DNA from 4 places in the Anaerobacillus sp. QJM3NY_17 genome. Region 3 is predicted to be linked to each of the others. Evidence: riboswitches for the same ligand, from Rfam matches in the RefSeq annotation. Region 3 holds a riboswitch; each other region holds the start of a gene.
What was found. A riboswitch is a leader RNA that binds a small molecule or an ion and turns the genes downstream of it on or off. The one in region 3 is predicted to bind S-adenosylmethionine.
Positions count from the first base shown of each region.

Region 1: another riboswitch for S-adenosylmethionine. It lies ahead of AC0VYV_RS06585 (hypothetical protein); the one in region 3 lies ahead of AC0VYV_RS13555 (sulfite oxidase-like oxidoreductase).
Region 2: another riboswitch for S-adenosylmethionine. It lies ahead of mtnK (S-methyl-5-thioribose kinase); the one in region 3 lies ahead of AC0VYV_RS13555 (sulfite oxidase-like oxidoreductase).
Region 4: another riboswitch for S-adenosylmethionine. It lies ahead of metK (methionine adenosyltransferase); the one in region 3 lies ahead of AC0VYV_RS13555 (sulfite oxidase-like oxidoreductase).

Region 1 is NZ_CM149685.1:1,222,445-1,230,121, reverse strand. It holds gene AC0VYV_RS06615 (HNH/ENDO VII family nuclease) at 1-904, opposite strand, end outside; gene AC0VYV_RS06610 (hypothetical protein) at 901-1,215, opposite strand; gene AC0VYV_RS06605 (DUF6141 family protein) at 1,465-1,986, opposite strand; gene AC0VYV_RS06600 (flavin reductase family protein) at 2,113-2,709, opposite strand; gene AC0VYV_RS06595 (hypothetical protein) at 2,734-3,390, opposite strand; gene AC0VYV_RS06590 (DNA/RNA non-specific endonuclease) at 3,586-4,524, opposite strand; gene AC0VYV_RS06585 (hypothetical protein) at 4,806-5,129, opposite strand; SAM riboswitch class I at 5,229-5,331, opposite strand; gene AC0VYV_RS06580 (PDDEXK-like family protein) at 5,586-6,623, shown strand; gene istB (IS21-like element helper ATPase IstB) at 6,629-7,384, opposite strand; gene istA (IS21 family transposase) at 7,381-7,677, opposite strand, start outside.
Region 2 is NZ_CM149685.1:714,408-722,084, reverse strand. It holds gene AC0VYV_RS03930 (aminotransferase class I/II-fold pyridoxal phosphate-dependent enzyme) at 60-1,232, opposite strand; gene AC0VYV_RS03925 (carbon-nitrogen family hydrolase) at 1,341-2,123, shown strand; SAM riboswitch class I at 2,210-2,346, shown strand; gene mtnK (S-methyl-5-thioribose kinase) at 2,461-3,672, shown strand; gene mtnA (S-methyl-5-thioribose-1-phosphate isomerase) at 3,673-4,737, shown strand; gene AC0VYV_RS03910 (sugar ABC transporter substrate-binding protein) at 4,734-5,867, shown strand; gene AC0VYV_RS03905 (sugar ABC transporter ATP-binding protein) at 5,864-7,372, shown strand; gene AC0VYV_RS03900 (ABC transporter permease) at 7,428-7,677, shown strand, end outside.
Region 3 is NZ_CM149685.1:2,578,170-2,585,846, reverse strand. It holds gene AC0VYV_RS13575 (LysE family translocator) at 1-35, opposite strand, end outside; partial or broken gene AC0VYV_RS13570 (GNAT family N-acetyltransferase) at 337-900, shown strand; gene AC0VYV_RS13565 (GNAT family N-acetyltransferase) at 998-1,429, shown strand; gene AC0VYV_RS13560 (GNAT family N-acetyltransferase) at 1,626-2,090, shown strand; SAM riboswitch class I at 2,152-2,250, shown strand; gene AC0VYV_RS13555 (sulfite oxidase-like oxidoreductase) at 2,334-2,996, shown strand; gene AC0VYV_RS13550 (copper amine oxidase) at 3,293-4,642, shown strand; gene AC0VYV_RS13545 (ABC transporter substrate-binding protein) at 4,920-6,158, shown strand; gene AC0VYV_RS13540 (ABC transporter permease) at 6,127-7,011, shown strand; gene AC0VYV_RS13535 (ABC transporter permease) at 7,008-7,677, shown strand, end outside.
Region 4 is NZ_CM149685.1:3,153,945-3,161,621, reverse strand. It holds gene AC0VYV_RS16530 (ABC transporter permease) at 105-905, opposite strand; gene AC0VYV_RS16525 (ABC transporter ATP-binding protein) at 886-1,662, opposite strand; gene AC0VYV_RS16520 (ABC transporter substrate-binding protein) at 1,674-2,669, opposite strand; gene pckA (phosphoenolpyruvate carboxykinase (ATP)) at 2,861-4,444, opposite strand; SAM riboswitch class I at 4,798-4,907, shown strand; gene metK (methionine adenosyltransferase) at 5,116-6,312, shown strand; gene AC0VYV_RS16505 (IS1182 family transposase) at 6,428-7,677, opposite strand, start outside.

The DNA.
Region 1 (7,677 bases), 1.4 Mb from region 3:
CTTGCCACATGTATTTCGGTACATCCAACACCTTTTGAACGTTGCCTTTTGGATCACCAAAGATGTTCTTATAGAAGTTTATCGTTTCTAAGCTTTTAAATAGTAATTCAGGGAGATCTTCTTCATCGCGATATACAGCAAGGTTCGGTCCGAATGCTTTTTCACCTAATGCGTTAAGATCCTTAAATCCCTCAATCATATCTTCCACGGCATTCCCGCTTCCAACCTGCACACCTTTTACCACATCACCCAAAAAGCTCCGTGCCGTATTCCGCGCTTCATCAATCTTCTGCTGCGTCTCTCCCCACCAGCGATCCACATAGTTTGAGTACCTGACCACACTATGCGACACATCCTGGCGGACATCGTCTAGATAAGTCGTCGTTTTTGATAAAGGATCAAGCACGACACTTTCATACGTTTGCTTCATCCTACTCTGAATCACCTTTGGGTTTAAGGTATATTGCAGATCTGGAAACACTTCTCCAAATGCACCACCGTATGAAGCCGTCAGTGGATTTTTTCCAAAAAGACGTTCGCTCCAGCTTAATGCTTCTCCCGTGATAGGATCATTATTCTGAAACAGCTTGTTTAAACCACTAAATTTTAATGCCATAAGACCAAACTTTGCCGAAAGCGAGTGATCTTCTTCCGTCATTTTTCTCTCAGTTAATTTCACTGCCGCCTGCAGGTCATGGAGCTTGTCTCGGTATTTGCGCATTTCATATTGCAACTCCGCTTGAAGGGCATCAATCTTACCGGTGTTCGCGCCCGTGATGTTCATTAGAAGAGATTGATAGTTCCATTTAAAATCGCTGATCGCTTCATCTGCTTTTCGCTCGGCATCCTGGATGCCGCTTGCCAGCTGATCTAATTGTTCTGGTTTTATCGCTATTCTTGTCACTTCAAGCCCTCCGCTTTCTGAAGAAGTCGGTCGATTTCTTCGTTAATCGCAGAGGTCAGTTCCTCATGAACCGCATACACACTTTGAGAGGCTTGTTCGAGTTCTCCCATGAGGGTCTCGAAAGCTTGTCGCGACTCTCCAACCCAATTCGTCGAATAAGTCGAATGATGGTGATCAAAGACTCGTTTACTATCATCGATATCAAATCTAGCTTCCCTTACCTTTCCTAGATACGCTTCCAACGCCTCGGCTTCTGCCCGATACTTCATGCGCTCCAAATAACGTTTAAACTCTTCTAGTTCGTTTAGCACCGCAACCTCCTTTTCGACCAAACCTCGCTTCACCACATATAAAGTCTATGGGTACGTCTGGTTAGGTATAGCCGCTGTATTGTCGAGCAGGAAATGCACGCTCTAATATCTTCCATTAATTTCTAAACTTAGAATACCCTCTCTTTCCCTCCTTTTCTATGTCTTTCGACGCATTCCACAAAAATAGTCCTTTTCTACCAAGAGAAAAGGACTATTCCTATGAACCTCTTATGCTGTTTACAAGCGTATCTACTTACTTTCGTTTCTACTCACCCGATCCATCACTTCCACCAAACGCTCCGGTTCCCGTGATCCAATCAAAACCTTCTCACCGTTCACTTCCATCAAAACGCCCTGCTTCCCGCTAATGGAATAAGCCTTCTCACCACTAAAATTCCATCGGATCTCCCATCCACCAAACCTTCGTAGTGGCCGGTAGTTCAAACTCTCATAATGCGTTATATCCTTATATAAGAAAACACGGGGTGTCAGATGAAATGGGACAAATCGCACATAAACCCCATCATCCCTCACCTCAGTAATGAGTCGCAGCCATCCGAGCATAACGATTGGAAAAGCAATTCCGAAAATAATCCATAACATGATCACTTCCATATCAGTACCTGGCTTACTCCCAAATGGAATGCCCATCACGACCTGACGGAAAAAGCCAATCCACATTAATATCGCGATGCCTATTACAATCGCCCAGATCCAGACCTGGTTTGGACGCTGGACTTCTTTGTAGTGGATTTCCTGGTTCAATATCATCAGCCCCTCCCTATCCCTATACTAAAAATGACACCCTGAGCGAACAGATACTCTTCCATCACGCTTTAAAGTATGCTACAGGGACTCAAGTTAGAAAGCAGGTTGATGAAAGTAACTTTGTTAACCTCATCTCGGCAACGTAAAAAACCCCTTACTCTCACTATAGTTCCCCGCAAGCCTGCCAAGAGGAGAAAGCTTTTCGAGATCGATTTTATAGTTTCCTAGATACACCTCATCCTGAATATGATAGTGCTTCATTTCCCCAAGAACAAGGGCATTCGATCCAAGCGGAATAATTTGATGGAGCTTGCATTCCATATGAATCGCCGCTTCTTTCACCCGCTTCGGTTGCACCGTCTTACTATCGATCGGTGTTAACCCAGCATGCTCAAATTCATCGACTTCCGCAGGTACGTTCTCTGCACTTTTTTGCATTTCGTTTCCAAGCGAACTCGACACCACATTGATGACAAATTCTTGTTGCGATCGGATATTTGCGAGCGTATCCTTATCCGTACCCTCACGCTCCCCCGTCCCTGGTCCGATGGAGATCGCGAGAATGGTAGGCCGGATGGAAGCAACGGTAAAGAAACTAAATGGTGCTAAGTTATGAACGCCGTCTTCAGACACGGTTGATACCCAGGCGATCGGTCTTGGAACAACGGAGCCGGTCAGTAGTTTGTAGATATCTTTGGTTTTTAAGTCGGAAGGGGTTACGTCCATTGGTTTCACTCCTCATGTGATGACTTATGCACTATTTTCACTAAGCTCTTTTTCCTTGAATTTAATACTCTTCAACCATTGGAGGAACTCATCTTCTTTACTATTATCCTTGCAGCTATTATTGGTTTCTAGACATTGAATGTAATAAGAAATAAGAATACCACCCGTATCTCTCGAGTTTTGTACGTACGCTAGATACCCATAGTTATCTTTTCTATTAAATTTCCCATAATGAAGATCAGCCGTATCGTTGTCTATTTGTTGAAAATCTACATCTTCAGCAATGCTACCTAAAAGAGATATATTCGTCTCTAGATTATCTTTTTTTAAATGGCTAATATACTCAGAAGTAATCCCAATATTATAAGATGAACTTTCAATGCCAATCGAAAGCTGTTCAAATCCCTCGTCTTTCGAATAACCTTTTTCACCGATTACTCCCGATTTCGGGAAATTCATTTCATAACGATTAATACCAGAAACAAATGAGTAATAACCATCCTCTACCTCTTCCGTTGATTTCAAAAAACTTCTCGTAAATTCATCCTGCATCGCTCTAGTATCAGGTAAATCTTCAGTAGACACTTTTTCGGGATTCGTGATTGGTTTGTCATTTCCTATTTGACAACCTCCTATAAAGAGAATCATACATAAGAAAACGAGCTTAACTATCGATTTCACAATAAAAACCTCCGATTCTGTTAAGTCTTAGAATCGTCGGGACGGTTCTATCGATTCCATCTCCAAAATTAAAGGAGCATCAATTATACTAATAATTAATGCTCCACTACCTTTTTTCGAAATATCGCATCATAAAAACCGTCCCGGCGAACCGATATACCCTTTACGTATCACCTTCTATATTTTTCTAGACTCTTATTCACCAACCATACCGTCATTATCATTATCACGCATATAAGGATATAACCAATGATCACTCATGATCGGCATACTATAACCTGCTGCCTCTGCTTCTTTAATCGTCACTTGTCCATTCCCGTTTGTATCAATACTAGAAATATCACCCTCTGTGTCTGAAGGAGTTGAATCGTCAGGCTCGCTCTCAGTTAAGCCGAGTGATGCGTTGACTTCATCAGGGTTCACATTATCAAATGTATCAACGGTTTCATTTCCGTTCATCGTATACGTGTACTGATAACTTGAAGGTATCTGCTTTTCCGTATCCGAATAGGTGATAATGGCTTCGAAATCAGTAGCTTCACCTGCGCTACGGATCGCGTCTTCCATATAAGCTTGATCACCATGTCGGTTAAGTGTACTCTCTTGTGGGGTAATGTTATAAGCATTCGATACCCCTCCGAGAGAATCAGCAATAATATGTCCTTCGTCTAACACGTCACTTTCGACGCCCGGAACCTTTGCCTCATCAGAATAGTACCGTCCAGACGATAATACAGGTTCGTTACCATCATCTTGTAGAATGATTTCGTCAGCAACGACACGTACGAGTTGTCCGTATTCATTCGTAAATGCCCAATATTCACGGTCACCGTACCCAATATCAACGACGACGTTAGGTTCTCGATGTCCAGACAAATCTCCACCATCAACTTCAATAAGTTCGTATCCTGAGAACTGTTCATCATCTGTTGGGTCTGGTGTTTCGTCTTCTACTGGTTCATCCACAACCGTAGTGTTCGTTTCTTCTTTTTCACTATTTTCATTTGTTTCAACTGTACTTACTTCTTGTGTATTTGTTTCTGCATCTTTATTGGGTGCCTCTTCTAAATTGGTACAACCAACTATAAAAATGATCGTTAAAAGTAAGATGAAATAGTTCATTTTCGTTTTCATATTAGAACGCTCCTATAATAGGGAAATTTCGTAATGTTAAAAAATCAAAAGAAAGAGTAAAAATGGAATCATAATTTCTTCTAATACTTTTATTATCCATTACATTGATAGTTTAATTTTACCACATTAAATAACTTCAAAAGCATTCAGAAAAAATACACGATTCATTTCAAAAATAATTTTACCGCTTATTCTTAAAAGCATCCAAGTCTAATCCCCAAACATCCACGATTTCGAATCATCAAAATGAATTGGCAAAATCCTCTTCTATCGACATTGGCTCACATCACACTCTCAATATAATCCCCATTTCCTCTCACAATTTGAAGCCCCTGCTTCTCTAATTCCAGCCACAAATATCGATCCAGCGCATAAGGGGATTTCTGTTGTAGCGAAAGCAATGCATCCTCCGTAAGCAACAGTTCATAAGAGCGGTTTTCCTTTTTAACAGTGACCTCGTAGTCGATCATCTTCATCACGATCACTTCATACGCTTCATCCCACTCCTTCAGTTGACGTTCCATGACTTCTGCCACGTGTAATAAAAAACTTTCACCATCATAACTTTTCGCCATGACGCTTCGTGCAAATCGATTTACGTTCACAAGCTCATCCCCCTTATTCTTATAAACAAGGTATTCAACAAATGAACAAAAAAGGCCCTTCATCGCAAATGAATGCAACAAAGAGCCTCCGCTATCCGTGCGTTATCATTCAAAGCAATGCTTTGCAGGTTGGAGCACCTTACCGCCTGGCAGGTTGCTGTGAAGTCAGTGAGCCCGTACTCTCGTTCACTCGTGATAACCTTGTTTAGTTGGTAATAGTTTACTTAATATTCCAATAAGTGTCCAAAAATAAATTCCTCAAAAGTTTCTTATTTTATTTGATGATTGATGTAGTACTCATTGAATCTACCACTTAATTCTTCAATCTTTTTGAATACCTTAGCTCTACTTATACTTAACCATCCAATAGATTATAACAGAAAAATTTGTAGGTCCATCCTCTTTTTTCCACTATAATAGGAATGACAATATAATCCTTATAGATAGGAGAAAATGATGACTTATTCCTTAGAATCAATTGCTCACCTTGATCACTCTAAAGCATTTGCACAACTAAACAGTAAATTCAACAGCTTTAATCCGCTTAAGGTACTTCGTATTGAACAATTTGAAATCCGACACTCGAATGTTCTAGCTTGGTTATTAGATCCATCCGAAAATCATAACCTAGGAGATTTTCTTGTAAAAAAAGTTCTCTCCCGTATTTTCACCCGTTCTGAGAACGAAGAACGTTTCCAAAATCAATCTCTTGATTATTTAAACTATCATTTCGCTTCTTATGCTGACCTGGAAGTGTTTCGCGAGGTACGTACAACGACTGGTCGTTATATTGATCTAGTCGCAAAGTCAGATGATCAGAAAACAGTTTTGATTATCGAAAATAAGTTTCATGCTGGAGAATCTGTCGGACAGCTGGAGGATTACCTTCACTTCATTCGAAATAAAGAAGAATATGAAGGCTATACGATTATCCCTATTTTCCTAACATTAAATAACGTAGCACCATCTCATGACGAATATTGGATTCTCGATTACAGTGATTTATTAGATATTCTGCAAATTTATCTTTCTCTAAACCAGGAGTCTATCGCTGACAGAGTCTATGATTTTTTAACATATTACATATCAATCATTAAAGAAGAACTTGTTGAAGATGAAAAAGATATTACGTTAGCACTCAATGTTTATCAATCGAATCAAGAAGCCATCGATCTGCTATACGCTCCTCATCATGAAGAGCTTAGAAAACATCACCGATATAATGATTTATTCAAACAAGTTGATTCATTTGATGACAGTACGAAATCGTCACTACACCGTATTTATCAAAAACAAAAGCAAGCAATCGATTATGTCTATCGTATAGGCAGCAATGTTCTCCGTCAGGCTTTCTTATCCTTTGCGATTAATGAGTATTGCGGAACGAAAAAGCCACTTGTGCGAAGTTTTGAGCCATCAATTGCGGAGAATGGAGCCAGTGAATGCATAGAAGAGAGCCACCGGGTAAATTTCACTAGTGACTCTCTTCTTTAATATGGTCAACGAGGAGCGACTAAACTATGCCTTTCACGCATTGATATGTGGCCATCGATTAGTATTTTATAAGAGTCATGGACAATCCGGTCAAGAATCGCATCAGCTACCTGGGCTTGTCCGAGTTTGGAATGCCACCCTTCGGGTGAGAACTGGGAACAAAAGATGGTAGAAGTCCGCTTGAGCCTCGCGTCGATAATTTCTAAAACGTGGAGTACTTGATCTTGAGACAGCTCACTCAGGAGCCATTCATCCAATATCAATAAATCAATCGATCTGTACTTTTTAATCAGTTTGCGAAAACTTCCATCTGCCTCATGTTTGGCAACTGCGAGTTCATCCAATAATTCGGGCAATCGGATATATTTCACCTTGTAGAACTGCCGGCAGGCCTGAATGCCGAAAGCATTTGATATCCATGTCTTTCCATTGCCTGAAGCGCCCATAAGGATAATATTATGATGCTTCTGAAGATAGGTGCCGGACGCCAGCTCTAAAATTAACTGCTTATCCAACTTACGGTCAGCGTGATACTCGATCAGTTCAACGGCTGCGCTCGAGTCATCAAATGTGGCTTGTTTAATCAATCGGTCTAACTTATTCGACCTTCTGCGATCATATTCCGTATCCACCAATAGGTTAAAACGATCATCAAAATCCATGCCTTGGAAGTCTTTATTTTCATTCTGTAGTTGATATAAGTCCGCCATTCCACTCATCTTCATGTCCATTAACTTTCGTAAGGTTTCTTGGTTGATCATTTTTTATCCCTCCCAAAATAGGTAGCGCCTCTGGTAAAACCATAGTCCTCTGTCTGCGGTTCCCCAACTAGCTGTTTGTTCGCTTGCTTTTTCTTCTGCCTCTCCAAGATGCTTTTAAGAACGGCAACGGTGGGATGGGAGGATATCTCCAGTAAGGTCTTGGTCGCTTCCTCAAGCTCTGATTCCGTTCTTTTAGAGGCTGTACTTCTCAATCCGTTCAATATATTCAAAGCTTTCTTTTCAACATTTGTTTTCAAGATATGTTCAACCAGACGTTGCGTATTCGGTCCGAC
Region 2 (7,677 bases), 1.9 Mb from region 3:
TGATTCGAATTATGCCAGACGTAGGAAATCCTGTCAATCTATTTTTTTACTTTTCTGAATCAAAAGAGATTAAGAGAATTAATTCGTTCAACTGCCTCCCTGAGTTTCTCTTCGGAAGTTAATAAGCCTACTCTCACAAAGCCTTCCCCATACTCTCCAAAGCCGTTCCCAGGCGCAACTACAATTTGAACATTCTCAAGCAAGTAGTCCGCAAATCCCTCTGAAGTAAATGATTCAGGTACTTTTAACCAGGCAAAAAATGACCCCGCAGGAGAGGTTACATCCCAGCCAATATCGTGAAGCCCCTGTATCAATACATTCCGTCTAGATTCGTACGTTTGGCGAAGGTTCTCAACACATTCCTGTGAACCTAGTAAAGCTTCTGCAGCTGCTTCTTGCACTGCACTAAACAAACTAACGTAGAAATGATCCTGAAGCAGGTTGATGCTTTCCACTACAGATGGGTTTCCGACAGCGAACCCAACACGCCATCCTGCCATATTATACGTTTTGGAAAGAGTATAAATCTCAATTCCCACATCTTTAGCACCTTCTGTTTCCAAAAAGCTTTTAGGACGTTCTCCATCGAATCCGATCGCTCCATAAGCAAAATCATGAACGACACAGATGTCATTGGCATCCGCAAACCTAACCGTTTCATCAAAAAAGCTTTTCGTTGCTATAGCAGCGGTAGGATTGTTTGGATAATTTAAAAACATGAGCTTTGCTTTTGCAAGAGCACTCTCTGGGATCGCGCTATAATCAGGCAGAAAATCATTTTGTTCAAGTAACGGCATCATTTGCATATCCGCTTCAGCCATCGCAACTCCAGACCAATAATCAGGATAGCCAGGATCTGGCACGAGCGCCACGTCACTTTTATTTAACAAACATTGACTGACTTCTACAAGGCCAGCTTTTCCACCAAAGAGGACGGCTACCTCTTTCTCCGGATCAAGCTCAACACCAAACTCTCGCTTATAGAATTCAGCCGCGGCTTGTTTCAGAAAAGGCTGCCCCCTAAATGGCGGATACTTGTGGTATGCAGGGTTTTCAGCTGCCTGCTGCAAAGACTCGATAATATGTGCAGGCGTCGGCTGGTCAGGATTTCCTTGGCCAAGGTTAATAATGTCATATCCCGCCTCTACATAACGGTTCACTTTTCCAGCAAGCTTCGCAAAAAATTGTTCTGGTAAACGTTTAAGTGCATCTGAAGTTTGAAATTGTTTCAAATGGAATCACATCCTGTTAAAATTTTCGAGAAATTCTAATAAGTTATGTTATCTTGGATACACAACCATGTAAAGGTCAATTTCTAAACATGTAAGGAGGACAAATCAATGAAAAACCTTGCCCTGTTGCAATTTGATATTGCTTTTGGCAATCCAGAAAAGAATTTCTCTAAAGTTGAAGAGCTTGTTTCTAAGGCGGTGAGTGACAAACCAGATATCATCGTTTTACCAGAATTGTGGTCCACAGGTTATGATTTATCTCGTCTTGATGAAATTGGAGATACTGATGCAGAAAAGTCGATTGCTTTTCTATCTCGCCTCGCAAAAAAAAACGACGTAAATATTGTCGGGGGCTCCATCGCTAAGCATCATAACGGCGAAGTAACGAACACCATGCTTGTGTTCAATCGAGATGGGCAGCTCGTTCATGAGTATAGCAAAGCGCACCTGTTTCGTTTGATGAATGAAGAGAAATTCCTCGTTTCTGGAAATGAAAAAAGTCATTTCACACTTGAAGAACTCCCATGTGCCGGGTTCATTTGTTATGATATTCGCTTTCCTGAGTGGCTTCGCCTTCATGCAGTTGAAGGTGCCCAAGTATTGTTCGTACCAGCAGAATGGCCAAAGCAACGCACCGATCATTGGCGAGCATTACTTATCAGTCGCGCGATTGAAAATCAGTGCTACGTGATTGCTTGTAATCGTGTCGGGGCAGATCCTGATAATACGTTTGGAGGACACTCATTGATCATTGATCCGTGGGGAACAATTATCGCAGAAGCAGGAGAAGAAGAAGTTATTTTAACAGGTTCTATTGACGAAGAGGAAATGTCATCAATCCGGAGTCGCATTCCTATCTTTGAAGATCGACGTCCAGATATTTATAAATAATATTCAAAATATTATTGACAAACATGTTCCTTTCTCTGTAACATACATTTCAAGCGAAAAAATTGTAAAATAATTTCATAAACTTTCTCTTATCAAGAGCAGGCTGAGGGATTTGGCCCTATGACGCCCAGCAACCGACCTATTTTTAAGTCCAGATGAATCCATGACTTAAATGGCACGGTGCTACTTCCAACAGGATGATATTCATTCTGGAAGATAAGAGGTGTGAAGTATCTCTGTCTTCAAGCCTCTTTCTTCGGAAAGAGGCTTTTTTTATGCCGAAATTCCGATCTTCATGCAATACAACAACCATAAATAGTTGAAAGGGGAATTTTACATGGGTATTCAGATCACTTCAGGGTACACACCGTTTACAAGCGAAACAGTTGTGCAATTTTTAGAGCATCACGAGCTTTTGGATCGCACCGCTCCTGTTCATGTAAAGGAAATTGGCGATGGCAATTTAAATTATGTCTTTCATGTTCAACACAAGAAAACTGGACAATCCTGGATCGTCAAACAAGCCTTGCCTTATGCCAAAGTAGTTGGCGAATCCTGGCCGCTTACACTTGATCGGTCCAGAATTGAAAGCGAGGCGCTCAAGCAAGCTCACTCGCTCGTTCCTGACTTTTCTCCAATCGTTTATTTGCATGACTCTGAAAAAGCCGCAACGGTTATGGAAGATTTATCAACGCACACTATTTTACGCAAAGGACTTATTGAAGGACGTATATATCCTGAACTTGCAAGAAACGTCGGTACCTACCTCGCTCATACGCTCTTTTTCACTTCTGACTACGGTCTTGGTTCGGCAAATAAGAAAGAGCTTGCCAAACGGTTTAGTAATCCAGACTTATGTGGCATAACAGAAACCCTCGTATTTTCAGATCCTTTCTACAATGCCGAAAGCAATGCCTTTACAGAAGAGCTTCGAGCAGATGTTGAATCGCTGTGGGAAGATGACGATTTCCTCACTGAAGTGCCCTCCCTCAAACACTCTTTTTTAACAAAAGGAGAAGCTTTGATACATGGGGACTTACATACAGGTAGCCTGTTTGTTACGGAAAGCTCAACCAAAATAATCGATCCAGAATTTGCTTTCTATGGGCCAGCTGGTTTTGATGTCGGTGCTTTTATCGCCAATATTGCGCTTAGTATCCTGTCGCAGGAGGCCCATAGATCAGAAGAAGAGAAAGAAGGATACCTCGCTTATTTATTTGGCGTCACTACCGAGGTTTGGAACGTATTTGAATCTACTTTCCGATCATTATGGGACGACCATCTCTCAGAAGATAATCGTTATTCGAGAGGATACCTAGACGCTCTTCTACAATCTATTTTTGTCGATAGCATTGGATTTTCCGGCTGTAAAATCATCCGAAGAACGATTGGACTTGCTCATGTAGAAGAGATCGAGACGATCAGTGATCCAAGAGTAAAACTCGCTGTGGAAAAAAAGGGGCTTACCCTTGGAAAAAAACTTATTTTAGACCGAAAAAGCATCACTTCGATTGAACAATACATTAAAGCAATCAAGGAGGTCATTTAAATGACTGTTATCTCATCACTCCAGTGGAAAGGTGATCATCTCTTACTCCTCGATCAACGGCATCTTCCACAACAAGAGATCTACCTTAAGCAAACGGCAATCGAGGATGTCTGGAATAGCATTTCTGCCCTTGTGGTCCGCGGAGCACCAGCCATTGGAATCGCCGCAGCGTATGGTCTTGTTCTTTGGAGTCAGCATGTTCAAACAAACGAAGCAACAGCGTTCAAGACAGCGCTAGTCAACCAAGGAAAATATCTTGCCTCCTCTCGTCCCACTGCAGTTAATCTCTCTTGGGCGATCGATCGCATCATCCGAGCTAGCTTTTCCTTACCAACAGTTCAAAAAATGAAAGAAGCGATTCTGCACGAAGCACTTACTATCCATAAAGAGGATGAACTTGTCTGTCAGCGTATTGGAGAACATGGTCTGAAGCTATTAAATGATAGGGATACCATCCTCACACACTGCAATGCAGGTGGGATCGCAACAGCAAAATACGGGACTGCTCTTGCGCCTCTCCATCTGGCAAAGGAAAACGGTCTCTCCATCTCTGCAATTGCGACGGAAACCAGACCAGTTCTACAAGGTGCTCGATTAACCGCATGGGAGCTTGAGCGTGCTGGTATTGACGTTACGCTTATTACAGACAGTATGGTAGCTCACGTTTTAAAAACGAAGAAAATCGCTGCAGTTATAGTCGGTGCTGATCGGATTGCTGCAAATGGTGATACAGCTAATAAGATTGGTACGCTCGGCCTTGCCCATATCGCAAAAGCATACAACGTTCCTTTTTATGTTGCTGCACCCATCTCAACAATTGACTACTCGATCCCTGACGGAGAAGCGATTCCGATTGAGGAGCGAGACCCGAAAGAAGTCACGCACTATAAAGGTGAACGTGTTGCAGCTGAAAACATTGGTGTATTTAATCCTGCTTTTGATGTGACGCCAAATGAATTACTTAACGGAATCATTACGGAGCACGGTATCGTTCGAACACCGTATGCTGAAAACCTTGCTCATCTTGCTTTCCCACACGCTAAAAACACGGAGGTACATTCATGAAACGCTTAGGACTTATTTTATCCATTCTTCTTCTCGTCGTGCTTGCAGCTTGTACGAGTGAGCAAGATGCCGTAAGTGCACCAGAAGCAAGCAATACGGAATCAAGTGAGGCAACTGCGAACACGGGTGAAGAAACGTCTAAAGTTTCTTCAGACATTCCAAAAGAAGTTCAAAAACCTATCAAAATAGCAGCGATTATGCAAGCATCCCTCGGTACATTTTCTTCCCAGTACGTAAAAGGAGTTGAAGATCAGGTTGAAAAATTTGGCGGAAGCGTTCAAGTTTATAATGCTGATAATGACCTTTCCAAGATGGCTACACACCTTGATACAGCCATCAACCAAAAAGTCGATGCGATCTTAATTGATCATGGCCGAGCAGATGCACTCGAAGCTGGAGTGAAAAAAGCCGTTGATAAAGGCATACCTGTCGTTGTGTTTGATAGCGATATTAACGTGCCAGGTGTAACAGTTATTGATCAAGATGATTATAGTCTTGCATGGAATACATTAAAAACGCTTGCTCAAGATTTAAATGGTGAAGGAAATATTGTCTATGTGTGGGTAGGAGGATTTGCGCCCATGGAGCGACGAAATGCGATTTATGAGGCCTTCCAGGAGCGCTATCCAGAAATCAATGAAATCGCTAAGTTCGGGACCGCGAGTGCTAATACAGCTCTTGATACCCAAACCCAAATGGAAACTATTCTAAAGCAATATCCAAACAAAGGAGATATTGATGCTGTATTTGCCCCATGGGATGAATTTGCGAAAGGCGCTACTCGTGCCATTGAGCAAGCTGGTCGAGAAGAAATCAAAGTTTATGGCATCGACATGAGTGACGAAGATCTCCAAATGATGCAAAAGGATAATAGCCCATGGCTTTCATCTGCCGCTACTGATCCGGCGGAAGTAGGACGTGTTCAAGTACGTTTTGCTTATCAGAAAATTGCTGGAGAAGAAACGCCTGAGATTTTCTCACTTGATCCGCATCTAGTAAAACAATCTGATTTACCAGACGAAACCATTTCAATGAGTGAATTAGGCAATTACGTCGATGACTGGGGCTCTTCTGACGCAGCTATTTCTCCGTGGATGGAGAAATTAACGCAACAGGATGATAGCAAATGAGTGAGTTATACATTCAAAACATCTCTAAATCATTCGGAAATATCCCTGTATTAAAAAACGTCTCCCTAACGATTCGTTCAGGCGAAGTGCACGCCCTGCTCGGTACGAATGGAGCTGGTAAAAGCACGCTTATGAAAATGGTTTGTGGAGACTATGAACGAGACAGCGGTTCTATTTTACTTAACGGAGAACCTCTACCGATTCATACACCTTCCGATGCAAAAAAAGCTGGCATCGGAATAGTTGTACAAGAAGTCGATACGGCTTTGTTTCCTACCCTATCCGTTTCTGAAAATATTTGGGCTGACTCAATGAATAAATCTCCTTTCAAACGCTATTCTTCTAACAAAGAACGGCAACGAACAAGAGATTTACTTAACTCTCTTGGTATTACTTTAACACCTGATAAACTGGCTTGCGAATGCTCGCTGTCAGAGAAACAAATGATCTTAATTGCTCGAGCAATGGCACAGGAGACGCAATATTTGATCCTGGATGAACCAACTGCTCCACTTAGTGTAGAGGAAACAAAGCTATTATTTCATCTTATTAACAAACTGAAGAAGAAAGGCGTGGGGATGATTTACATTTCTCACCGCATGCCAGAAATAGAAGAAATAAGCGACCGTTTTACGATTTTACGAGACGGCAAAGTTCATCTTTCCGCTGAAACAAAAACTGTTTCAGCGGATGAGATCATTTCCAGTATGGTTGGATCAACCCTTAGAAAAAAAGAACCCCGTCAAACAAAGAGCACGAGTCATGCTTTAATGCGGGCTGAGAATCTCTTTATACCCGAGACTGGAAAAACAGTGAATTTCTTATTGAATCATGGAGAAATCATTGGCGTTGCAGGACTTGTAGGTGCAGGAAAATCGGAAACAGCATTAACCCTCTTTGGAGCAACAAAGCATACAAGAGGATGTGTTCACATTAACAACCAAACATACCGCTTTCGCTCTCCAGCTGACGCGATTAAAGCCGGGATTTGTCTTGTACCAGAAGAGCGAAGAAAATCGGGTATTCTACTCGATTTCTCATTATCAGAAAACCTAACGCTCCCTTCTCTACGGCGTCATTCGCTCAGAGGATTCCTTAATCGAAAAAAAGAGGAAAATTATTCATCCAGGCAAATAACGCAGCTCGGCATTAAAGCAGCTTCACCTAAAGAACCGATCCATCATCTCAGTGGGGGAAATCAACAGAAAGCAGCTATCGGAAAATGGTTATACGATGATCAGAAAGTATTTCTCTTTGATGAACCAACAAAAGGCATTGATGTGAAAGCCAAAGCCGAAGTGATAGCTCTAATAAAAGAGCTTGCCGATCAAGGGAAAGGGGTTTTATATTTTTCCAGCGAAATCGAAGAGCTTCTTGATCTATCAGATAGAATCCTTGTCATGTACGATGGCGAAATTACTGCCACGCTCACAGGTGAAGAGATGACAGAGGAAGCCATTATGCAAGCAGCTACAGGAGGTAGGAAGATTGAAATCAGCAGCTGAACTCGTACAAACACAAAATCAAAGAGGGATCGCCTCACCATTCAAGGATAAAGTGATCAGCTTTTTCGTCAAATATGGTACGTTACTCGTCATCGTTGGACTTATTCTCATCTTCACTATTCTTAACGATCGCTTTCTTACTTACAGTAACTTTGCGGATATCCTTCGCTCCATTTCAATTGTGACACTCGTTGCACTCGGTGTTACCTTTACATTAATTGTTGGAGGTTTTGACTTATCTGTTGGCTCAACCGTTAGTCTCGCTACTGTTGCGAGCGCATCTGCCTTAGTCTGGTATCGGCAAG
Region 3 (7,677 bases):
CTGCTAGGTTGACTTAGGGGGGGGGAGCTGCGAATCCGCTATCTTTAAAAGCTTCATATGCCATGAAAAGTAAGTAAGCTGCCCCGCGGTAACAATCGAAAAGGCGAGAGAGGATTGATAAAGGACGGCAGAAATTCCTAAGGTAGCAGCAATATGTACAAGTAGTCCTGAAGAGAGGCCAAGAAAACCATATCCTCGTGAAGTGATCCGTCAATTCGTCTCTCGATTTCAATTAGATGGTAGCGGGACATTGGCCGGAAAAGACCAATAACTTGACAGGTTTCTCATTAATGATATAATTCTGACATCTTTTAGTGTTGTTGGAGGAATAGTTCCATGGAACCCATTTTACTTGATATACCAAATAAATTTAGCACTGACCGTTTACATATACGTTCTCCACTACCTGGGGATGGTGCTTCGGTTCATCAATCAATTGATGCCTCGTTAGAAGAGCTTAAACCCTGGATGCCTTTCGCACATATAGATCAAACGGAAGAAGATGTTGAAGCGAATATCCGCGAATCTCACGTAGCGTTTTTAAAGCGGGAGGATCTTCGACTATTACTCTTCCATAAACAGACGGGTGATTTTATCGGTTCCTCAGGGTTACATCGAATAGATTGGAACGTTCGTAAATTTGAAATCGGTTATTGGATTGATTCTAGATACGCTGGTCAAGGCTATATGTCTGAAGCGGTCCAAGGCATTGTAGATTACGCCTTTTCAGAGCTAAACGCTAGAAGGCTAGAAATTCGTTGTAATGCGACAAATTGGTGAAGTCGGCGAATTGCCGAGAAACAATCGTTTCAACTTGAGGCTATTTTACGAAACGACCATGTCTCAATTGATGGCAGTAAACTAACTGATACATGCGTCTATGCTTTAACAAAAAAATAAATTTGGTAAGAATATGCATCTTACTTATGGGAGGAATAAGGTTCTTGCATCAAGAATAAACGAGTAATGAATGATTTTGATGATGGAGGGAAACTATGTGATCGAACGAGCGACGATAGAAGAAAGAGATTTTATTTTGTCGAATTCCATTCAATCTGTTAATGAAGGAACGACAAATCCTGGTATCGTAAAAGAAGAGAAAGCACTTGAAATTGTATCATCCATTCTTGATCGAGGTGGTTACCACCTCATTTATCGCGACGAAGGGGAAATTGCTGGCTGGGTATTACTTGGAGAAAACACGGATTATTTTACAGAAAGCAAGCATGGGTTCATTTATGATGTATTTGTTTTTCCAAAGTTTCGTGGGAAAGGGTATTCTAAGCAGCTCGTTCAAGCGAGTATTGAAAACTTCAAAGAACAGGGATATGAGGAAATTCGTTTGAATGTGTATTCCTCTAACTTCGCGAAATACATTTATAAAGACATTGGATTTCGAGAACTTCAAACGATCATGGTTTATAAATAGTTGTCCAGCTTCTTTTCATTTATTAAAAGAATGTGAAAAACAACTCATAATCAATCATCATGCCCTTGGAACTTGCTACACTATTTTTGCAGGGACTTCCCCGGTTCCTGCCCCCCTTAAAATATAAAGTGTGAGCCCCATGCATTTCCCAGCATGGGGCTTTTCCTTTTCAATCACACAGAAATGAGGGAGAGTATTGGTATATCAATTTAAGTTAATAAGTCAAGAAGAAGTCGAGCGAATTATCTCGTGGGACTATGATGGGGTATACTCATTTTATAATATGGACGAGGATCTTGAAGATCTAAAAGAGTTCCGGGAAGATGCAGCCAGCAATGAAAATTATTGGAGCGTCTACCAAAGGGATCATCTTATTGGTTTTTTTAGTTTTCATGAGCATGAAGACAACCATATAGAAATTGGTCTAGGAATGTCTCCCGATAATGTTGGAAAAGGAGAAGGCTTTTCTTTTTTGGAGGCTGGCCTTCAAAAAGCAGTTGAATTGTATCGTCCAACTTCCTTTGGAATGGCAGTAGCTGAATTTAATAAACGAGCCATAAAAGTGTATCAAAGGGCTGGATTTCAAATCACTCATCTGTTTATGCAACAAACCAATGGGGGAGAATTTCAATTTGTTGAAATGAAGAAAAACCTCGTTTAAAACAATAATTGCAAAATACTAAATAGACCGATAGAATGAATCAAAATTACATTTTTTAATTTCCTTATTGAGAGAGGCGGAGGGACTGGCCCTTTGATGCCCGGCAACCTGATAGACAAGGTGCCAAATCCAGCAGAGTCTATGCTCTGAGAGATAAGGAAGAGCTCTGAAGCGAACTCTTCCTTATTAGTTAGGAAGAGTTTTTTAGACGATTCAATAAATGAGAGACGGGTTGTGAAGGATTTGAAAAAAGCTGACCGTATTCGCAAAATGAAAGTTCCAGATGCAAGTGAAATGTATGGTGATCGTCTGCCACCGGGGCAAGTACTTACAGAAAGGTTCCCTATTCTACATGAAGGTGATGTACCTGTGTATGAGATGTCGACATGGAACCTAAGTGTATTTGGAGAAATTGATAAGGAAGTGATCATTTCCTATAGCGACATACTTGCCTTACCACAGAAGAAAGTAAAGTGTGATATTCACTGTGTCACAAGGTGGTCTAGGTTTGATAATACTTTTGAAGGGGTTTTGATTAAGGATTTTATGAACGCATATGGGATAGTACCGAAAACGAACCATGTTATGCTACATGGTGACTATAACTATACAACGAATATTCACCTCACTGACTTAATGAGAGATAATGTTATTCTTGCCCACTCAGTCGATGGAGAGAAATTAACGGCAAAACACGGATGGCCTCTCAGGTTAGTTGTACCGCATCTTTACTTCTGGAAAAGTATTAAATGGATCAGAGGTATAGAATTTATCAATGAAGACAAACCTGGTTTTTGGGAACAAAACGGATTTCATAACCATGCCGATCCATTTAAAGAAGAAAGGTTTTCTGGAGAGGATTTGGGACTACCAGAAGATGAATGGGAGAAAAAAGAGTTTGATTAATTTTTCTTGAAAAAGCGGGCGTGATTAACACATATAGAATTGATTGAGGAAAAGGTAGTTTATTATCACATTCTAAATATCATCATATCTATAAAAAATAGTTAAAACTTGAAAGTCAGCAGAACCTTAGTATGTGTGGGTTTTGCTGACTTTTTATTCTCTCGTAATTAAAAAAAGAGAAGAATTTTAAAAAAGAATGATCTAAATGGATCTTCTCTCCGTTAGCTAAGTGTAAATCAAAATTAAGGGGAGTGGATTTGAAAATGAATACGAACAAGAATATAAAAAAGAAAGTGATCGATTGGAAAAAGGGACTATTAGTTGTTCCGCTTAGCTTTTCACTTTTAATACCAACAGCTGGAGCATTTGCCTCTGACCACGACCAGCAAATGGACAAGCCTACAGTAGAAACACCAGGTGCTGATCTTCGTGCTGATCTTGGCCATTTACTAAGTGAGCATGCTTATCTTGCAGTAGAAACAATGAGAAAAGGAGCTGAAGGTTCTGCAGATTTTGAAGCTTCTGCTGGTGCCTTAAGTGAAAACACGGAAGACCTTACAGCTGCGATTACATCCGTTTATGGTGAAGAAGCAGGAGCTGAATTTAATGAAATTTGGAGCAATCATATCGGTTTCTTCGTTGACTATGTGAAAGCAACAGGTAATGAAGATGAAGATGCAAAACAAAAAGCTTTAGATAGCTTAGATGGTTATAAAGAAGATTTCTCTAATTTCTTGGAAAATGCAACAGGAGAACGACTTCAAGCTGAAACATTGTCTGAAGGACTTCAAGCTCACATTAATCAGTTGATTGGTTCATTTGATAGCTATGTAGCAGGTGATTATGAGATGGCCTACGAGAAAGAAAGTGAAGCGATTGCTCACATGCAAATGGTGGCTAAAGGATTCTCTGGTGCCATTACTGATCAGTTCCCAGACAAGTTCGAGAACACAAAAGCCGTAACACCAGCATCTGATCTTCGTGCAACATTAGGTCATTTATTATCTGAACATGCTGGTCTTGCAATGATGACAATGCAGAACGGAATCGACGGATCAGAAGACTTTGATGCATCTGCAGCTGCACTAAGCGAGAATACGGATGATCTAGCTGCTGCGATAACTTCTGTATATGGTGAAGAAGCAGGAAATCAATTTAAAGAAATGTGGTCTGGACATATCGGTAACTTTGTAGAATATGTTCAAGCGACAGGAGCTGAAGATGAGGCGGCTCAAGAAAAAGCACTAAAAGCGCTGGAAGACTATCGTGCAGACTTCTCAAGTTTTCTTGAAACAGCAACTGAAGGTAGATTAGAAGCGGGACCATTATCTGAAGGTTTACAAATGCATGTGAATCAATTAATATCTGCGTTTGATAGCTACACTACGGAAGACTACGATGCAGCTTATGATTCGGTTCGTGAAGCTTATGCTCATATGTATAAGCCGGCAAAGGGACTTTCTGGTGCTTTCGTAAACCAATTCCCGGACAAATTCGCTATGGAAGCTATGCCAACTGATATGCCTAAAACAGGTATGGGTGGTACAGCTGAACAGCAAATGCCAATCGAATGGATTGTTGCAGCCATACTTGCAACTATGGCTGCAACTGGCGTAATTGTTCGTAGAAAAATGCAGAAAAGCTAAGGGAATAGATGATAGGGTAGCCTAACATACCCGCTAGAAAAGCAATAGCCAAAGTGGCTATTGCTTTTCTTCGTGAAAAGGACGATGAACTTGCCGTACTTACGCTATAGGAAATGGTTTTAATAAAGTTTGAGATGTAAGGAGCGTTACAGCATCATGTTTATAAAAAAGGTATACTGATAATGGGAAAATAGATGATGTCTGACTATGAAACACAATCAAGTTCGTCAAATATGTCTTTCAGTTGCTAGGATAGTTTATATGAGGGGGAAACTAGATGAAGCGAAAGTTTACATTTATTTTCGCAACGCTACTTTTTATTGTTGCATGTGGGAATGGTGAAACCAATGAAACTGGTAAAACAGAGGTGTTATCAAAGGAGTGGGATGAAATCGTATCCTCTTCTAATGGAACAGAGGTAAATCTCTTTATGTGGGGAGGAGATGAAGGCATCAATCAGTACATTGATGAATGGGCAGCACCAAGATTAAAAGAGGAGCATGATATTACGCTTAATCGTCAGCCGATGAATACCGAAGAATTTATGCAAAAACTTTTAACAGAGAAAAAAGCAAATAAAAACAAAGGTACAATTGATGTCATATGGATCAATGGCGCAAACTTCAAAAATGCTAAGAATGCTGATTTATTACTAGGTTCTTTCTCAAAGAAGCTGCCTCATTTTCAAGAATACATTGGATCAAAGGATCAGAATGCTGAATATGATCAAGGGACGGAAATTGATGGATTAGAAGCTCCGTGGGGAAATGTTCAATATGTTTTTCATTACGATTCGAGCAAGATCGATACACCTCCAAGTACACTTGAGGAGTTAAAGCAGTGGATTCACGATAATCCTGGGAAGTTTACGTATCCTAACGTTTCGGATTTTACTGGTAATACGTTCGTGAAGCACCTACTCATAAAAGGTGCAGGCGAAGAGTCGGGTCTTCTGGCAAAGGAATTTAATAAAGAAATTATTAAAGATTCCGAAGAATACGTGTGGAACTATCTTGATGATATAAAGTCTGATCTTTGGCGTAATGGTGAAACTTATCCTGAATCATTGACTAAACTTGATACGCTTTATAGTCAGGGGGAAATCCTAATGACTATGGGCTTTAACGAAGCAAGAGCAGAAAGTTTAATTGAAAATGGGACGTTTCCTGAAAGCACGAAGTCATTTGTTCTAAAAGATCCTGGATCGGTTTCAAATACACACTATCTCAGTATTCCATTTAATAGTCCGAATCCAGAGGGAGCTATGACAGTTATTGATTTTCTTGAATCGCCAGAAGCTCAAATAGCTAAAATGGATCCTACAATGTGGGGGGAAGGTACGGTATTAAATTTCGATAAATTGAGTGAAGAGGATCAGAAGATTATTGGTAATCTTGACCGGGGAGAAAGCGTACTTTCCACAGAGGTTTTAAATGAATATAAGCTACCAGACTTAGATACAGGTTACACGGAGTGGATTAATAATGAATGGGCGAATCGGGTTATTGAGCAATAAGTGGAAATTACGTTTATATTTATTACCTGCGATTGCGGTTACATTGCTACTTGTAGGGCATGGAATGTGGTCAGCGGTAGCTCAAAGTTTTCAAACAATAGATGGGGAATGGACTATTGCAACATACGCGGAACTTTTTAGTAATCATGCTTTTTTTCATTCCCTTAAATTAACGTTTCGAGTTGCCGTCCTGTCCACCTTACTATCGTTAGTGATAGGATTAGTAATGACTAGAATGTTATATGAGTTATTTAAAGATTCAACGTTGAAGATACTTGTATGGATACCGATGTTAATTCCGCATTTTGTTGCAGGTTATTTAGTATTTTTGTTTTTCTCGCAAAGTGGACTGTTCTCTACTCTACTTTATCAAATGGGAGTATTAGAGAGTCGAGGGAATTTTCCAGTTCTTGTTCAAGAGAAATTTGGGTTGGGGATCATTTTAACATATGTCTGGAAGGAAGTTCCTTTTGTAATTCTCATGCTGTTGCCTGTTTATTATGAGATCGATCATCGCTATTCTGAAGTCGTTCGAACGCTAGGTGGAAGTAAGTGGGATGTTTTTAAAACCGTTGAACTACCCTGGATACTCCCGATTCTCATCGAAACAGCAGTAATCTTATTAGCATTTGTTGCTTCTGCGTTTGAAATCCCATATTTATTAGGTGTCACACGACCAGAAATGTTACCAGTTAGAGCGTACGAATGGTTTTATGATGGGGATTGGAGCAAGCGACCACTTGCATTTTCTGCTATGCTTCTTCCAGGAGTGCTCGCCCTTCTTCTTGCGACCTTTTCAATCGGAGCTGTGCAAAAACATAGGCTTAGAATGATAAAGGGGAGAAACAGATGAGGTTATTTTTGAAGCGTTTAGGGAAAAGAGAGTTAGCAACTAGTTTCGTGTTTGTTTTGTTTATTATTTTATTCATCCTACCTTTTGTAACAATAGGAATGAAAAGCGTCTCCGAAGGGTGGAGGTGGCCTGCGTTATTTCCAAACGAACTAAGTTTGGATGCGTGGCGTAGCATTATGAAAGATCCTTCATTAATCGAATCAATTGTTACAACGTTCAAGATTGCTCTTCTAGTTGTAATATTAAATATTTTGCTCGCGATACCAGCGGCCAGGGCTCTTTCTCACTATACGTTTAAAGGAAAATCCATTATTGAGGGACTATTGCTATCCCCTATTTTAATACCTGGCATTTTACTCGCAATGGGGCTTCAATTTACGATGATACAATTTGGCTTAGCAGATAAGATGATAGGCGTTGTCATTGTTCATTTGATTCCTACGCTACCTTATGCCATTCGTGTCATGAGGGCAGGCTATGAGAGAATGGGAAGTAGTCTAAATGAGCAGGCTGCTGTACTAGGAGCCGGTCCGTTGACGCGCTTTTTGACAGTAGCCCTACCTTTATTACTTCCAAGTATTCGAAGCTTAATGTTATTAACTTTTGTTATATCTTTAGGACAATATGCGCTTACAGCAATTATTGGGGGAGGTACAGTGATCACCC
Region 4 (7,677 bases), 580 kb from region 3:
CAATCATTTTGCAAGTGGTAAGACGTGTAGGAACCCATCATATTTGTGAGTGGTGGCTAACTAGTTTGCCCAGTCACAACAAAATAAGCCCCTCTTAAGAGGAGCTAGTGTTTAATTAATTTCCGTTCTAACCATTCGACCCCTAAATACATGATTGATGAGAGAATCGCAATCATAAATAAGCTCAGTAAAACCAATGTGAAATTAAATACTTGGAAGCCATAAATAATCATATAACCAAGACCTTGTTTTGAAACGAGAAATTCCCCAACAATAACGCCGACCCACGATAAACCCACATTTACTTTCAAGGTAGAGATAATCGCTGGAAAGGAAGATGGCAGGATTACTTCAAAGAAGATCTGGCGCTTATTACCACCAAATGAGCGAATAACTTTGATGAAGTTTGGTTCAACAGTATGAAATGCGTGGTAGATCACAAGAGTAGTAATAATAACGGAAATAGAAGCACCCATCGTAATAATGGAGATGTAACCTGGACCAAGCGCAACTATGATGATCGGACCAAGAGCTACTTTAGGCATGGAATTCAATACAACAAGATACGGATCTGAGATTCTAGAAGCTTTGCGTGACCACCATAGAATTGCCGCGAACACGGTTCCAAGTACTGTTCCAAGAAGAAATCCAGCAATTGTTTCAAGTAACGTTACACCAGTGTGTAACAGTAATGAACCATCTGTTACTTTTGTTATAAAGAGAGAAGCAATTTTAGAGGGGTAGCTAAATAATAACGGATCGATCCATGTGAACCGTCCTGCTAATTCCCATAAAGTGAGAAATGCAAAGAGAATACACACTTGAAAACCCAATATTTCATTTCTTTCCCTTTTCAACTCTCTTAGATAATGTTGATGCTTATGTTTAAGTTGGAGATGGTTCAAGAGAATCAAGCTCCTTCCAAATCAGCTGGAAATTCTCAGGGAAAGCAGAATCATTCCTAGCTTCAAAAGGAAGTAATTCTTTAAGGGAAGCTGGGACTTGAAAAGTTCTCGCGATTTTCCCGGGACGAGGCGTTAAAAGGATGATGCGGTCTGACATCGCAATCGCTTCTCCAATATCATGAGTCACCAGCAAGGCGGTTTTTCGATGCTTTTTTAATGTTTTAAACACAAGGTCTTCGAGTTTTAATTTTGTTTGATAATCAAGTGCAGAGAAAGGCTCATCTAATAACAGTAGATCAGGATCTGTTGCAAGTGTGCGAACGAGAGCTACGCGTTGACGCATTCCACCTGAAAGCTGATCAGGATAGGCCGAGCGGACATCGCTTAACCCCATGCTATCCAATAATTCCAATGTTTGTTCTTTTTTATCCGCTGTCAACTTGTTTAGAAGCTTTAATCCTATAAAACAATTTTCTTCAATTGTTTTCCAAGGAAACAAGTAATCCTGTTGAAGCATATAGCCCATTCGTTCGCCGGGAGATTTTATAATTTTATTTTGTAGAGAAACGCTCCCTTCAGTAGGTTTTACTAATCCTGAAATGATCGACAACAGAGTAGATTTCCCGCATCCACTAGGCCCAAGGAGGGAAACGAATTCTCCTTCTTCAATAGCGAAAGAGAGGTTGGAAATCGCTTCTTTGGCAGCGTTTTTCGTTAAATACACATGTGAAATAGCGTTGAGTTGAAGGAAAGACATTATTTTCCCTCCTATTTTTGCGCTTTTTCGGCATAGCTATTATCTACTAATTTGCTATGATCAACGCGTTTTGGGAGCTCTCCTGCTTCATCCATAATATTTTGTAAGTTATCCCATTCTTCTTGATCCAGTGATGGGTTTGTAGCGAATGAATGCTGGCTTTTGTAACGATCTACTACAGTTGTAATGAGTTCAAGATCGGTATCCTGAAAGAAGGGTTCAATTGACTTTGCAATTTCTGCAGAAGAATGAGTATCTACCCACAGTTGAGCCTCATAAAGTGCTTTTGTAAAACGCTCTGCTACATCAGCATTTTTACTCAAATAACTTTCTTTTGCCATAAATCCTGTATATGGAATTTTCCCTGATTCTTTTCCAAATGAAGCTACAATGTGTCCAACCCCTTGTTCTTCAAAGACACTTGCTGTTGGCTCGAATAACTGAACGTAATCGCCAGTTCCAGAAGCGAATGCGCTTGAAATGTTTGCGAAATCAATATTTTGAATGAGGTCCAAATCGTTTTGTGGATCAATTCCTTTCTGTTTCAGCACGTATTCACCAGCCATTTGTGGCATACCACCTTTACGTTGGCCAAGGAATGTACTTCCCTTCAAATCTTCCCATTCAAAATGATCGACTTTTTCTCTTGATACAAGGAACGTACCGTCTGTTTGTGTAAGTTGAGCAAAGTTTATGACAGGGTCATCAGTGCCTTGTGCATAGACATAAATGGACGTCTCTGATCCTACAAGGGCGACATCAGCTCCGTTAGATAGTAGAGTGGTCATTGTTTTATCTCCGCCCCAAGTAGTCGTTAATTCGACATCAATGCCATGCTTCTCAAAAATACCCTCTGAGAGTGCCACGTATTGTGGTGCATAGAAAATCGAGCGTGTAACCTCAGCTACTCTTACCTGATCGTTTCCACTATTTGTACCACACGCCGAAAGAATAAGAAGAAATACACTTGTGTATATACAAAACGTTATAAACCAGTTTCTTTTCATTATCTATCCTCCACATTTGTCACATGAGGTAGGCTCATGTTTTAGATACTATAGCCTATGTATTTTAAAACAATTGGTGTTTTGAATAGGTAAATTAATGGAGGTAGATAGAAAGAGGAGGATGCGCGAAGTTGAGGTGAATGAGTCTTCAAATAAAAAAAGCACCCGTTAAGGTGCTTTTTGCAATGAGACTAAACATTTGGGCCTGCTTGTTTGATTTCGTCAGCTACATTTGAGAATTTGTCGAAGTTCTTCACAAACTTAGTAGCGAGATCTTTTGCTTTCTCATCATATTTCTCTTGATCTTCCCATGTTTGTTTTGGCTGCAATACTTCTGCTGGAACACCTGGACAATGAGAAGGAATATGCAATCCGAAAATAGGGTCTGTTACTGTTTCGATACGATCAAGTTCTCCATTTAAAGCCGCCTGGATCATCGCTCTAGTATATGAAAGCTTCATGCGCTCTCCGACACCATAACCGCCCCCAGACCATCCGGTATTTACGAGGAAGACTTGAACATCATGCTCCATAATTTTCTCGCCGAGCATTTCTGCATAGCGATGGGCAGGTAATGGCAAGAACGGTGCACCAAAGCATGTAGAGAAAGTGGCTTCTGGTGAAGTGACGCCTCTTTCTGTTCCGGCTAACTTGCTCGTGTAACCTGATAGGAAATGAAACATGGCTTGTTCCTTGGTCAGTTTGCTAATTGGAGGAAGGACGCCAAATGCATCTGCCGTTAAGAAAATAATCGTGTTGGGATGTCCGGCAACGCTAGGAATTGCAATATTAGGTATGGCGTCAATCGGATAGGCAGCGCGAGTATTTTCAGTTAGACTAGTGTTATCGTAGTCTGGTTCACGCGAGCCGTTATCCATCATAACGTTCTCAAGAACCGTTCCAAAGCGAATTGCATCCCAGATTTCAGGTTCTTTTTCTTTTGATAAGTTGATGCACTTAGCGTAGCATCCACCTTCAATATTAAAGACACCATTCATAGACCATCCGTGTTCATCATCACCGATAAGAGATCGATGAGCATCTGCTGAGAGCGTTGTCTTTCCAGTTCCAGATAAACCGAAAAATAGAGCAACATCCCCCTCTTTACCTACGTTAGCAGAGCAGTGCATTGAAAGAATATTTCGCTCTGGTAATAAGTAGTTCATAACGGTGAAAATAGACTTTTTAATTTCTCCAGCATATTCTGTTCCACCAATTAAGACGGTTCGTTTCTCAAAGGAGATAATAATAAATGTTTCTGAATTTGTGCCATCCACTTCTGGATCAGCTTGAAAACCAGGTGCAGAAATGACAGTGAATTCAGCGTCATGTTCTTTTAACTCTGATTCATTCGGGCGGATGAACAGCTGGTGGGCGAAAAGGTTATGCCAGGCATATTCATTAATAACCTGAATGGGTAGTCTTGATGACTGGTCAGCACCAGCAAATCCTTTAAACACATAAAGTCCCTTTTTCTCACCGAGATAGTTCAACACCTTTGTGTAAAGGTTTTCAAAACTTTTTTCGGAAATAGGTTGGTTTGTTTCCCAGTTCACTTTGTTCTTTACGGAATCTTCCTTTACAATGAACTTGTCCCCAGGAGAACGTCCTGTATATTTTCCGGTTTCTACGCGAAGAGCTCCTGTAGCTGATAGTTGCCCTTCGTTTTTAAATAGTGAATGTTCAACCAGTTCAGACACTGATAAATTCACATGTGGATTATTCTTATTTAATATCGCATCCAATAACGGTGAGGAGAAGGAAGCTGTTTTCATACGTTAAACCCATCCTTTTTTAAAGATTTCGTTGATTGACTTGTTTAACTCAAAAATAGTATAACACATTCATTTAATTATTCTATACTAATCTATGTATTTTTTGCATAAAAAGTGAAAAATGGGTGAATGACTATTTCTTTAGGTTGAAATCCTGTCGCCATTATATAGGAAGTGATTATTTTATGGGTAAAGGATTAGGGTAGTGGTTCGGTCGCTTCGCCCTTGAATTCGAACACAAAGCCCGTGTTCTTTTCGGAGGGCTCCAGCGCTTGTCGAAGCTAAACGGGGGCTTCCGCTTTTCTTCATTGACACATCCTTTCATGTGCGTTATTATATGTCGAGAATGGATACTCTTATCCCGAGCAGGCGGAGGGACAGGCCCGATGAAGCTCAGCAACCAACTCCTATACAACAGGATTAAGGTGCTAACCTGCAAGACGATAGTCTTGGAAGATAAGAGGCGAAAGGCATGAGATATCAGCTCCTTTTCCCTCTGATTGTAGGGAAGGGCTTTTTTAATGTCGTTGAGATTGATGACGCTATAAAAAAAGGTAAGACGATAAGAAATTGAATTCGTTCTCTCGTTTCGGCACAGGGTAATAGGGAAATGAGTACCGTATCCATTACAACATAATTAGATAGGATCCAATCCTTAAGGAGGTACTTGAGTGAGTAATCGTCGTTTGTTTACTTCTGAGTCAGTAACAGAGGGGCATCCTGATAAAATTTCAGATCAGATTTCCGATGCCATTCTGGATGATATTCTTGCGCATGATCCAAATGCGCGCGTTGCCTGTGAAACTACAGTAACAACTGGTCTTGTTCTAGTTTCCGGTGAAATTACAACATCACACTATGTTGATATTCCGAAAGTGGTTCGTGAGACGATTCAAACGATCGGCTATACACGTGCGAAATACGGATTTGATGCTGAAACATGTGCTGTTCTTTCATCTATTGATGAACAGTCTGCAGACATCGCTGCAGGTGTAAACGTTGCTCTTGAAGCACGTGAAGGTACGATGTCAGATGATGAAATCGATGCAATTGGTGCAGGTGACCAGGGGCTTATGTTTGGTTACGCTTGTAATGAAACAGCGGAATTAATGCCGCTTCCGATTTCTCTTGCGCATAAACTAGCGCGTCGTTTGAGTGAAGTAAGAAAAGAAGAAATTCTTCCTTATCTTCGTCCTGATGGTAAAACACAAGTAACAGTGGAATACGATGAAGCTGGTAAGCCGGTTCGCGTTGATACCATTGTTGTTTCTACACAGCATCATCCTGAAATTTCACTTGAACAAATTCAACGTAACATCAAAGAACACGTTGTGAAGCCGGTTGTTCCTGCTGAATTAATTGATGAAGAAACAAAATACTTCATCAACCCAACAGGACGCTTTGTTATCGGTGGACCGCAGGGTGACGCAGGTTTAACAGGAAGAAAAATCATTGTTGATACTTACGGCGGTTATGCGCGTCACGGTGGCGGTGCTTTCTCAGGTAAGGATGCTACGAAAGTAGACCGTTCTGCGGCATATGTTGCTCGTTATGTTGCTAAGAACCTTGTGGCAGCGGGTCTAACAGATCGTTGTGAAGTTCAACTTGCTTACGCTATTGGGGTTGCTCAGCCAGTATCAATTGCTATTGATACATTTGGCACAGGAAAAGTGTCTGAGGAAAGTCTTGTAGAGCTAGTAAGAGAGAACTTCGATCTTCGTCCAGCAGGCATTATAAAGATGCTTGATCTTAGACGTCCCATTTATAAGCAAACAGCTGCGTATGGACATTTTGGACGTACTGATATTGACCTTCCATGGGAACAAACAGATCGTGCAGAATCCCTTAAACAGGGTGCCGGAATTTAATTAATTTCTAAGAAGAGGCTGGGACATAACTAGCTTGAAATAATGAAAAAAGGTTCCGTTCAGCGTTTTTGATGAACGGAACCTTTTTTGTTTGGTTATTCCTAAGATTATTGGATCACTCTGCACTCATGGCGGTGTACTTTCTCAAGTTCACCGCCATGAGCGCAAAGCCCATTTCATTTTTGACCTTCTCTTTGCCCCTTACGGACATCCGAGTGAAACCCAAAATAGCCTTCAGAAATCCAAAAACTGGCTCTACATCGATTTTCCGTTGACCGTAGATTTCACCTGTTTTTTCGTCCGAAAGCAGCTCTTTAACCTTATTCTTTTGTTGTTCCCACTTGGTATTGTAATAGATTCTCCGATTCGTGCCATCTTTGGTCTTTGTACATTGTTTACGTAAGGGACAACCGGTACAATCTTCGCATTCATAAACTTTAAATTCTCGTTTGAAGCCACTCCGGTCAGTGCGATGAGAGACGTAACGGAACGGCAACAGTTTCCCATTTGGGCATGTGAATAAATCTTCTTCTTCATTGTAGTCCCAGTTGGATACGCGAAACGTATCCTTCGTAAAGCTCTTCTTTTTCTCTTTGCGATAGGTATTGTACGTGATGAGAGGGATTCGCTTGCGATTCTCCAGGACATCGATGTAGTTTTCTTCGCTTCCATAACCGGCATCCGCGACGATGTAAGGTGGGAGTTTAAAGAAATCATTCTCCACACGATCTAGAAAGGGACGAAATGTGCGTGTATCCGTTGGATTCGGGAAGATATCATAAGCGAGCGTATATTGTCCCTCCGTCGCAATCTGGAGATTGTAACCGGCTTTGAGTTGCCCATTTTTCATATAGTCATCTTTCATGCGCATGAACGTGGCATCATGATCGGTTTTGGAATAACTGTTCCGTTCTTTGAAGATAGCCATATCGTTTTCGTATTTTGTTTTGCGCAATACGAAATCCTTCATTTGTTTAAGGAACTGCTTCGGTCCTTTTCGCTCTGAACGAAGCTTTTTTCGTTCGGTTACATCGGCACTGGTTTCAATCTTCTTATTGTATTCTCCGACTTTTTCTTCTAGCTTTTCTTCTATTTTAGAAAGTTCTTTAATGGAAAGTTGTTCTGGACTTTCCCGTTCGATTTCGGGGATCACTTCTTTTTCAATCAACTCATCGTACATCGCATTCGACTTTTCAATCAGACTCTCGCTGTACCTTTCAACAGCCTTGCGCCACACAAATGTAAACTTATTGGCATTCGCTTCAATCTTCGTACCATCAATAAAGATCGCTTCATCATCAATGAGGTCTTTTTGAACGAGCTGACAACGAAACTGTACGAAGCCCTGACGAAGAAGTTCTTTGA